2 regions of the Micromonospora mangrovicola genome follow, and region 2 is predicted to be linked to the other one. Evidence: predicted binding sites of a transcription regulator. Region 2 holds the regulator's gene; the other holds the start of a gene.
The links. The regulator HspR, encoded in region 2, represses chaperone genes until heat shock. The targets are predictions, from matches to a motif close to TTGAGTNNNNNNNACTCAA.
Positions count from the first base shown of each region.

Region 1 (4,411 bases), on a different contig from region 2:
GGACGTAGATCTTCCCCGTCACGCCGGACGGCACGGCGACGGTGCGGAAAGGGCATCGTCGGTCGTCGACGTGTAACCGGAACGTCGCAGTGACCCTCACCCCGAATTTCGCAGGTCCGCCGGGGTCACGAGTCAACTACCGGATCGAGAAGGAGAGCAATTCGATGCGCAGGTCCACACGGGCGCGCCGGTCATCCGGTAACGCGCGGAGCAAGCGGCTGCTGGCCGTGGTCGGCACGCTCGCGGTCTTCGGCGGAATCGTCGCCGTCACCCAGATCTCGTCCGCCCAGGACCGGCGGCCGAGCCGTACCGCCCCGGTGTCGTGCACCGCCCCGAGCCCGGGCGCGACCGCGCCGGGCGGCCAGGGCAGCACCACCCGGACCTGGCAGAACGGCCGGTGGGTGCGCAACCACTGGGGTGACGGGCAGATGTCGGTCGCCGAATGCCAGCAGAGCCGGGGCGGCGGCGCGGGTACGCCGGCGGTGGCCTGCCCGGACGTCAGGAGCAGGCTGCCGCAGGTGCCCGACCGGGCGCGCAACGAGGTGGACCGCAACCTCGCCCTGCTGGACACCCAGATCGCCGAGGCCAACCGGCGGCTCGCCGCCGAGGGCGACCGCAACGGCCAGGACTTCATCGAGAACGCCGTCCTGCGGCCGCTGGCCGACAAGCGGACCGCGACGCTGAACCGGATCGCCACCGCGATCGGCCGGGTCGCGCAGCGGCCGCAGGGACTCGACCAACTCGCCCAGTGCGCACTGTCCGACAATGCCCAGAACGGTGGGAACAACAACGGCGGCAGCAACAACGGAGGCCAGAACGGTGGGAACAACAACGGCGGCAACAACGGCAACGGGCTGGATGTGCTGGCCAAGGACTGCAGCGACAGCCGGCTGCAGCCGCACGACGGTTTCCAGGCCGGTAACCGGTGTGTGAGCACCGCCTTCGGTGAGGTCGGCGCGGCGGCGAACAATCCGTCGCTGCTGATCACCCGGTTCCCCGATCAGGTCCGGCGGAACCAGCCGTTCACCCTGCGGGTCACCACGCGGAACCTGGTGCGGGACCGTTTCCTCGCGGCCGGTCAGGGCGGCTACTACCTGGAGAGCGCGCTGCTCAACGACCAGGGCCTGGTACGCGGCCACTTCCACACCGCGTGCCGGATGCTGAACAGCCTCCGCCAGCCGCCGAACCCGCAGGACGTGCCGGCGTTCTTCGTGGCCACCGAGGACGGCAGGGGCAGCGGCCAGCCCGACGACGTGCTCATCCAGGTCCCGGGCCTGCCCGAGTCGGGGGTCGCGCAGTGCGCGGTCTGGGCCGGGGACGGCTCGCACCGCATCCCGATGATGGAGCGGGCCAACCAGACACCCGCGATCGACGTGGTGCGGATCCGGGTCAACTGAGCCGGCACGACGGCCGGGGCCGTCCGGGGCGTACCCGGGCGGCCCCGGCCGTCGCCGTGTCCGGGTGCCGAGCGGGACACGGTTGCCGGAAATTGTGTACACCGGCAAAGCCGAGCGGGGTCACGCCGATTTCTCAGCGTGACCCCGGGACGCCCGACGGTGAGCCGGGAGGGCTCAGCGGTTCTTGTACGCCTCCACCACCGACACGGGGATGCGGCCCCGCTCGGAAATCTCGTAGCCGTTCTTCGCGGCCCATTCCCGGATGGCGCGGTTCTGCTCGCGGTCCATTCCCGCGGTGGCCGGGCGGCCGGTCCGGCGCGCCGCGCGCCCGGCCTCCACCGGCCCACGCCCGATTCGCCTGCCAGCGCTGATGTACGGGTCCAGCGCCTTGCGCAGAACACCCGCGTTCTCGTCGGAGACGTCGATCGTGTATGCCACGCCGTCCAGGCTGAACTCGACGGTCCGGTCGGCCTTTCCGCCGTCCAGGTCGTCGGTCAGAACGGTGATTACTTTCCTTGCCATCGCCATTACTCCCTGTGTCGGGCGGGGTGTGGCTAAGAGTTTGACGTATGGCGCGGCAATTTCGCAACAATATCGGTCGTTCGCCATTCGGTGAGTCGGCAAATCCGGCTGCCGGAATGGCGCGTCAGGCGCCCGGTCGGGTGCTGCGACCGGTCGGCGCCCCGGGAGTGTCAGTGGCGTGGGTCACAACCTGGAACAAGGGGAACGCTTTGTTACTTGAGTCTGTCACGCTCAACTCAACGTGATAGCAGGTGTTCGATGGCAACTCTTCCGGTACTTCCCTTGACCGACGCCGTCCTGCTGCCCGGCATGGTCATCCCGGTGACCCTCGACCCGACCACCCAGGCCGCGGTCGACGCGGCCCGCGCCAGCGGCGACAAGCAGCTCCTCGCCGTGCCCCGCCTCGACGGCGAGTACGGCTCCGTCGGCGTGATCGCCACCATCGAGAAGGTGGGCCGGCTGCCCAGCGGGGAGCCCGCCGCCGTGGTCCGTGGCCTGACCCGCGCCCGCATCGGATCCGGCGTGCCCGGTCCGGGCGCCGCCCTATGGGTCGAGGCGACCGAGATCGACGAACCCGCTCCGGCCGGGCGGGCCCGGGAACTCGCCCGCGAGTACCGCGCCCTGATGACCTCCGTCCTCCAGGAGCGCGGCGCCTGGCAGGTCATCGACGCCATGGAGCGGATGACCGACCTCTCCGAGCTGGCCGACTCGGCCGGCTACGCGCCCTGGCTCAGCCTGGCGCAGAAGACCGAGCTGCTCGCCGCCCCGGACGTCACCGCCCGGCTGGAGCTGCTGGTCGGCTGGGTGAAGGATCACCTGGCCGAGCAGGAGGTCACCGAGCGGATCAACAGCGACGTCCGCGAGGGGCTGGAGAAGTCCCAGCGGGAGTTCCTGCTGCGTCAGCAGCTCGCGGCGATCCGCAAGGAGCTCGGCGAGGACGAGCCGGACGGCTCCGCCGACTACCGCTCCCGGGTCGAGTCCGCCGACCTGCCCGAGAAGGTCCGCGAGGCGGCCCTGCGCGAGGTCGGCAAGCTGGAGCGGGCCAGCGACGCCTCCCCGGAGGCGGGCTGGATCCGTACCTGGCTGGACACCGTCCTGGAGATGCCGTGGAGCACGCGTACCGAGGACAACACCGACCTGGCCGCGGCCCGTGCGGTGCTCGACGCCGACCACGCCGGCCTGGCCGACGTGAAGGACCGGATCCTGGAGTACCTCGCGGTACGCAACCGGCGCGCCGAGCGCAACCTCGGCGTGGTCGGCGGCCGCGGCTCCGGCGCGGTGCTCGGCCTGGCCGGCCCGCCCGGTGTCGGCAAGACCAGCCTCGGCGAGTCGATCGCCCGGGCGCTGGGCCGCAACTTCGTCCGGGTCTCCCTCGGTGGCGTCCGGGACGAGGCGGAGATCCGCGGCCACCGGCGCACCTACGTCGGCGCGCTGCCCGGCCGGATCGTCCGGGCCCTGCGCGAGGCCGGCTCGATGAACCCGGTGGTGCTCCTCGACGAGGTCGACAAGCTGGCCGTCGGCTACTCCGGCGACCCGGCCGCGGCGCTGCTGGAGGTGCTCGACCCGGCGCAGAACCACACCTTCCGCGACCACTACCTCGAGGTCGACCTCGACCTGTCCGACGTGCTCTTCCTGGCCACCGCCAACGTGGTGGAGACGATCCCCGGCCCGCTGCTGGACCGGATGGAGCTGGTCACCCTAGACGGCTACACCGAGGACGAGAAGGTGGCCATCGCCCGGGATCACCTGCTGCCCCGGCAGCGGGAGCGGGCCGGGCTGACCGCCGACGAGGTGACCGTCGCCGACGAGGCCCTCGCCCGGATCGCCGGCGAGTACACCCGGGAGGCGGGCGTCCGGCAGCTCGAGCGGGCCCTGGCCAGGATCCTGCGGAAGGTCGCCGTCACGCTGGCGTCCGACCCGGCGCCGGTCCGGGTGGACACCGACAACCTGGCCCGCTACCTGGGCCGGCCGAAGTTCACCCCGGAGTCGGCCGAGCGGACCGCGGTGCCCGGGGTGGCCACCGGACTGGCGGTCACCGGGGCCGGCGGCGACGTGCTCTTCATCGAGGCCACCAGCATGGACGGCGAGCCGGGACTGACCCTCACCGGCCAGCTCGGCGACGTGATGAAGGAGTCCGCGCACATCGCCCTGTCGTACCTGCGGTCGAACGGGCGACGGCTCGGGCTGGACCCGAACGCCCTGGCCGGGCGGCGGATCCACCTGCACGTCCCGGCGGGCGCGGTGCCCAAGGACGGCCCCAGCGCCGGCATCACCATGGTCACCGCCCTGGCCTCCCTGGCCAGCGGCCGGCCGGTGCGCCCCGAGTTCGGGATGACCGGTGAGGTGACCCTGTCCGGCCGGGTGCTGCCCATCGGTGGCGTGAAGCAGAAGCTGCTCGCCGCCCACCGGGCCGGTCTGACTGAGGTGATCATCCCGAAGCGTAACGAGCCGGACCTCGACGACCTGCCCACCGAGGTCCGCGAGGCGCTGAC
Region 1 covers NZ_JBJZOG010000040.1:37,146-41,556, forward strand. The annotation lists gene ACL02O_RS17855 (hypothetical protein) at 165-1,397, shown strand; gene ACL02O_RS17860 (histone-like nucleoid-structuring protein Lsr2) at 1,572-1,919, opposite strand; gene lon (endopeptidase La) at 2,178-4,411, shown strand, end outside.
Region 1: a site for HspR is predicted at 2,136-2,154, ahead of lon (endopeptidase La). Genes of this name have one in related genera too.

Region 2 (4,411 bases):
GTGACAAGCGCAAGATCGGCAAGAGCACCGAGAAGTCCGCGTCCGACGCCGCGGCGGCGGACGCGGCGTCCGACGTGCCGGCCGAGGGGTTGGTCGAGGAGACCGAGGTCGTGGTCGACGAGATCGAGGTCGAGGACCCGGTCTCCGGCCCGCCCGTGGTCGACGCGCCGGCTGAGCCGAGCGAGGAGGCCGCTCCGGCGGCCGTGCCGGCCGGGCCCGAGCTGGACGTGCTCCGGGCCGAGCTGGACGAGCGGACCAGGGACGTCCAGCGGGTGTCGGCGGAGTACGCCAACTACCGCAAGCGGGTCGACCGGGACCGCAACCTGGTCCAGGAGCAGGCGACCGGCTCGGTGCTGACCGCGCTGCTGCCGATCCTCGACGACCTGGACCGGGCCCGTGAGCACGGTGACCTGGTCGGGCCGTTCGGCTCGGTGGCCGAGCAGCTCACCGCCGCGCTGGGCAAGTTCGGGCTGACCGCGTTCGGCGAGCAGGGCGACCCGTTCGATCCGACCCGGCACGAGGCGGTGGCCCACCAGACCTCCGCCGACGTGACCGAACCGACCTGCGTGCAGGTCATGCGCCGGGGCTACCAGCTCGGCGAACGGCTGCTGCGGCCCGCCCTGGTCGCGGTCGCCGACCCGGAGTAGTGCCGACCCGTGACGTCCCGCCCGCCCGCACCGGGCGGGCGGGACGACCGGGGTACGTCCCGTGGAAGGGGGTGGACCGGTGAGTTCCAAGGACTGGATCGAGAAGGACTACTACGCCGCGCTGGGCGTGGAGAAGTCCGCCTCCTCGGACGAGATCAAGAAGTCGTACCGGAAGCTGGCCCGGGAGTCGCACCCGGACCACAACCCCGGTGATCCGAAGGCCGAGGAGCGGTTCAAGGCCGTCTCCGAGGCGTACGCCGTGCTCGGTGACGAGAAGAAGCGCCGCGAGTACGACGAGATGCGGTCGCTCTTCGGCTCCGGCGCGTTCCGCCGCAACGCCCGCGGCGGTGGCCAGCCGGGTGGCGTGCCGTTCGACGTCTCCGACCTGTTCGGCGGGGCGGCCGGCGGCGAGGCCCGGTTCGGCGGTGCCGGCGGTGGCCTCGGCGACCTGTTCAGCTCGCTCTTCACCGGCGGGGGCGCCGGTGGCGCGACCCGCGCGCGGGGCCCCGCGAAGGGCCGGGACGTCGAGGCCGAGGTGGCCCTGGACTTCGAGGACGCGGTGCGCGGGGTCACCCTCCCGCTGACGCTGCGCGCCCCCGGGGTCTGCGACACCTGCCACGGCAACGGCGCGAAGCCCGGCACCTCGCCGGTGGCCTGCCCGGTCTGCCACGGTGCCGGGGTGACCACCCGCAACCAGGGGTCGTTCAGCTTCTCCGAGCCCTGCCGCAACTGCCAGGGCGTCGGCACGATCGTCGAGGAGAAGTGCCCGGAGTGCCACGGCACCGGCGGGGTGACCAAGACCCGGACGCTGAACGTCCGCTTCCCCGCCGGGGTGGCCGACGGCCAGCGCATCCGGCTGGCCGGCCGGGGTGAGCCGGGCGAACGGGGTGGCCCGGCGGGCGACCTGTTCGTCCAGGTCAAGGTCCGCCCGGACGAGCTGTTCGGGCGCACCGGGGACGACCTGACCCTGACCGTGCCGATCACGTTCGCCGAGGCGGTGCTCGGCACCGATCTGCGGGTGCCGACCCTGGACGGCACGGTGACCCTGCGGGTGCCGCCGGGTACTCCGAGCGGTCGGGTGCTGCGGGCCCGGGGCAAGGGCGTCGTACGCAAGGACGGCCGCGCCGGTGACCTGCTGGTCACTCTCGACGTGGTGGTCCCGGCGACGGTGTCGGACGAGGCGCGGGCGGCGCTGGAGGCGTTCGCCGAGCAGACCCCACCGGCCGCGCGGGAACATCTTGAGGCGCGGGTGCGTCGATTCAGTTGACGCGTGGGAAGGCAGCGGAGGTGAGCGGGGATGTCGGAGGAGTTCGTCGGCTCGGGTGACCCTGCCTACGAGGCCAAGGTGCTGATGATCTCGGTCGCGGCGCGGATGGCGGGGATGCACCCGCAGACCCTGCGCCAGTACGACCGGCTGGGCCTGGTGCAGGCCGGCCGGGCGGCGGGCGGTGGGCGCCGGTACAGCGTCCGGGACGTGGTGCTGCTCCGCGAGGTGCAGCGACTCAGTCAGGACGACGGGATCAACCTGGCCGGGGTCAAGCGGATCATCGGGCTGGAACGGCTGCTGGAGGAGGCCCAGCAGCGGGTGGCCCGGCTGGAGGCGGAGTTGGACGCCGCGTACCGCCGGATCGCCGAGCTGGAGTCGCTGGGTGGGTTCCCGCGCGGCGACCTCGTGCCCACCAACCGCACCTCCACGGCGCTCGTCGTGTGGCGTCCCCGCCGTACCCCGGGCCGCTGACCGGGACGCTCACCTGAGTTCACGATCTTGGGCAGTTGCCGTTCGCCACGAACGGCAGCTGTCCAAGATTCGTTTCCGGGCTGTTCCCCGCGAGCGGTTCGGGGAAAGGTCGGCGGCGGTGGTGGCCCGTCCGCTAGCCTCGGAATTAGGCCCAACCAGGTCAATCCGGACGCCGAGCTGGCAGGGGGAGCCATGGCGAAATCGGCGAAGAAGGTGGCACAGCAGGCGGAGGACCGGCTGGAGAAGGTGGCCGAGAACGTCCGCGAGCGATTCGACCAGGTCACCGAGGGCCGCTTCACCGACAAGATCAAGGACGGGCGCTTCGCCGACCAGGTGGACCACGGCATCGACCGGGCCAGAGCCGACGAGCAGCGCAAGAAGCAGGGCGGACCGACCAGCTGACGATCCGTCGGCGTGCGGGCCGGGACCCACGGGGGGTCCCGGCCCGTTCGTCGGCTCGGTTCGGCGGCTCAGGTGGCTGCCGATCTGCGGGCCGGCTGGGCGGCCTGCGGGGGCGACGTCCTCGTCACCTCCGGGACCGGAGGATTCGGATGAACTCCCGCATCCACGGCGGATTGTCCGCCCACGACCGGCCGGACACTTGAAGGCCGTCGACCAGCGCCTCGGTGTCGACGAACTCTGCACCGGCGGCCCTGATGTCCGGCGCGAGCGCCGGGTAGGCCGAGGCGCGCCGGCCGTCGAGCGCCCCTGCGGCCGCCATGATGAGCGGGCCGTGGCAGAGGTGGGCGATCGGCTTGTCCGCCTCAACGAAATGCCGGACGATCCGCAGGCATTCTTCGTTGTTACGGAGGTACTCGGGGGCCCGGCCGCCGGGCACGACCAGGGCGATGTAGTCGGCCGGGTTCACGTCCTCGAACGCCATGTCGGCCGGAAAGGCGTATCCGGGCTTCTCGGCGTACGTGTCGAAGCCCTTGACGAACTCGTGGATGACGAACTGGAGCTTCCTGGCGGCCGGTGCAGCCATGTGAACGTCGTACCCCTCCTCAATCAATCGCTGATAGGGGTACAAGACCTCCAGCGACTCCGCCGCATCGCCGGTGATCAGTAGCACCTTCTCCATGATCGCTCCTGTTTCCCGTAATGCTCTGCCGCGACCCGCCCGACGGGCACCGGGCTCCGCGGGTTTCTCAGCCAGCCCGCGTGGAACGATATCGGCTGAATATGTGTGATGAGGGTATTTTGCGGGAAGGTGGCAGGCGGCTGAGCTGTCGGCCTCAGCCGGCGCCGGCGCGAGTGACGAACGGGGAGACGATGTCCGCCTCGATTGAGGAGTTCCTGGACGAGTTGGCCACCCGTCCGGGCACCCAACGACTTGGCAGGGTCACCGGCACGATCCGCTTCGAGCTTGCTGCGAACGGGGCGATCCACCATTGGTTCGTCGACATCTCACTCGGCAAGATCACTGTCTCGCCGGAGGATCGCCCAGCGGACTGCGTCGTCCGAGGCGACAAGGCGTTGCTGGATGCCGCAGCCCAGGGCGAGCGGAACCTCACCTCGGCATGGCTGAGACGCGATCTCGTCGTTGCCGGCCGGGTGGAACTGTTCCGGTTCTTGGAGCGCCTGTTTCCTGGCCCAGCGGCTGCCCGGGACCCGCGCGACCTGGTTGCGTACCTCCCACCCGGAGGACGAGCGTGAGTGACCTTGTGCGCATTCTGGACGGGAACACCTTCGTCGTCACCGACCGGCGTGGGGATGTGCACGCCTCGCCGACCTTTCCGACCGGGCTTTTCTCCTGGGATACCCGGTTCCTGTCGAAGTGGTGCCTGACCATCAACGGCAAGTCGCTCTATTCCCTGTCCCTGGATGATCTTCAGTACTTCCAGGCCCGGTTCTTCCTCGCGCCGGCGGGCGCCACCCACGACTTCGACTCCACCATGTCGATCATTCGTCAGCAGACGATCAACGAGGAGTTCGAGGACCAGCTGACCATCATCAGCCACGGCGACGAGGCGCTCGATCTCGTCGTACGCCTGGACGTGGCCAGCGACTTCGCGGATATCTTCGA
Region 2 covers NZ_JBJZOG010000041.1:19,102-23,512, forward strand. The annotation lists gene grpE (nucleotide exchange factor GrpE) at 1-647, shown strand, start outside; gene dnaJ (molecular chaperone DnaJ) at 727-1,914, shown strand; gene ACL02O_RS18040 (heat shock protein transcriptional repressor HspR) at 1,945-2,385, shown strand; gene ACL02O_RS18045 (hypothetical protein) at 2,578-2,787, shown strand; gene ACL02O_RS18050 (DJ-1/PfpI family protein) at 2,912-3,466, opposite strand; gene ACL02O_RS18055 (SCP2 sterol-binding domain-containing protein) at 3,658-4,041, shown strand; gene ACL02O_RS18060 (amylo-alpha-1,6-glucosidase) at 4,038-4,411, shown strand, end outside.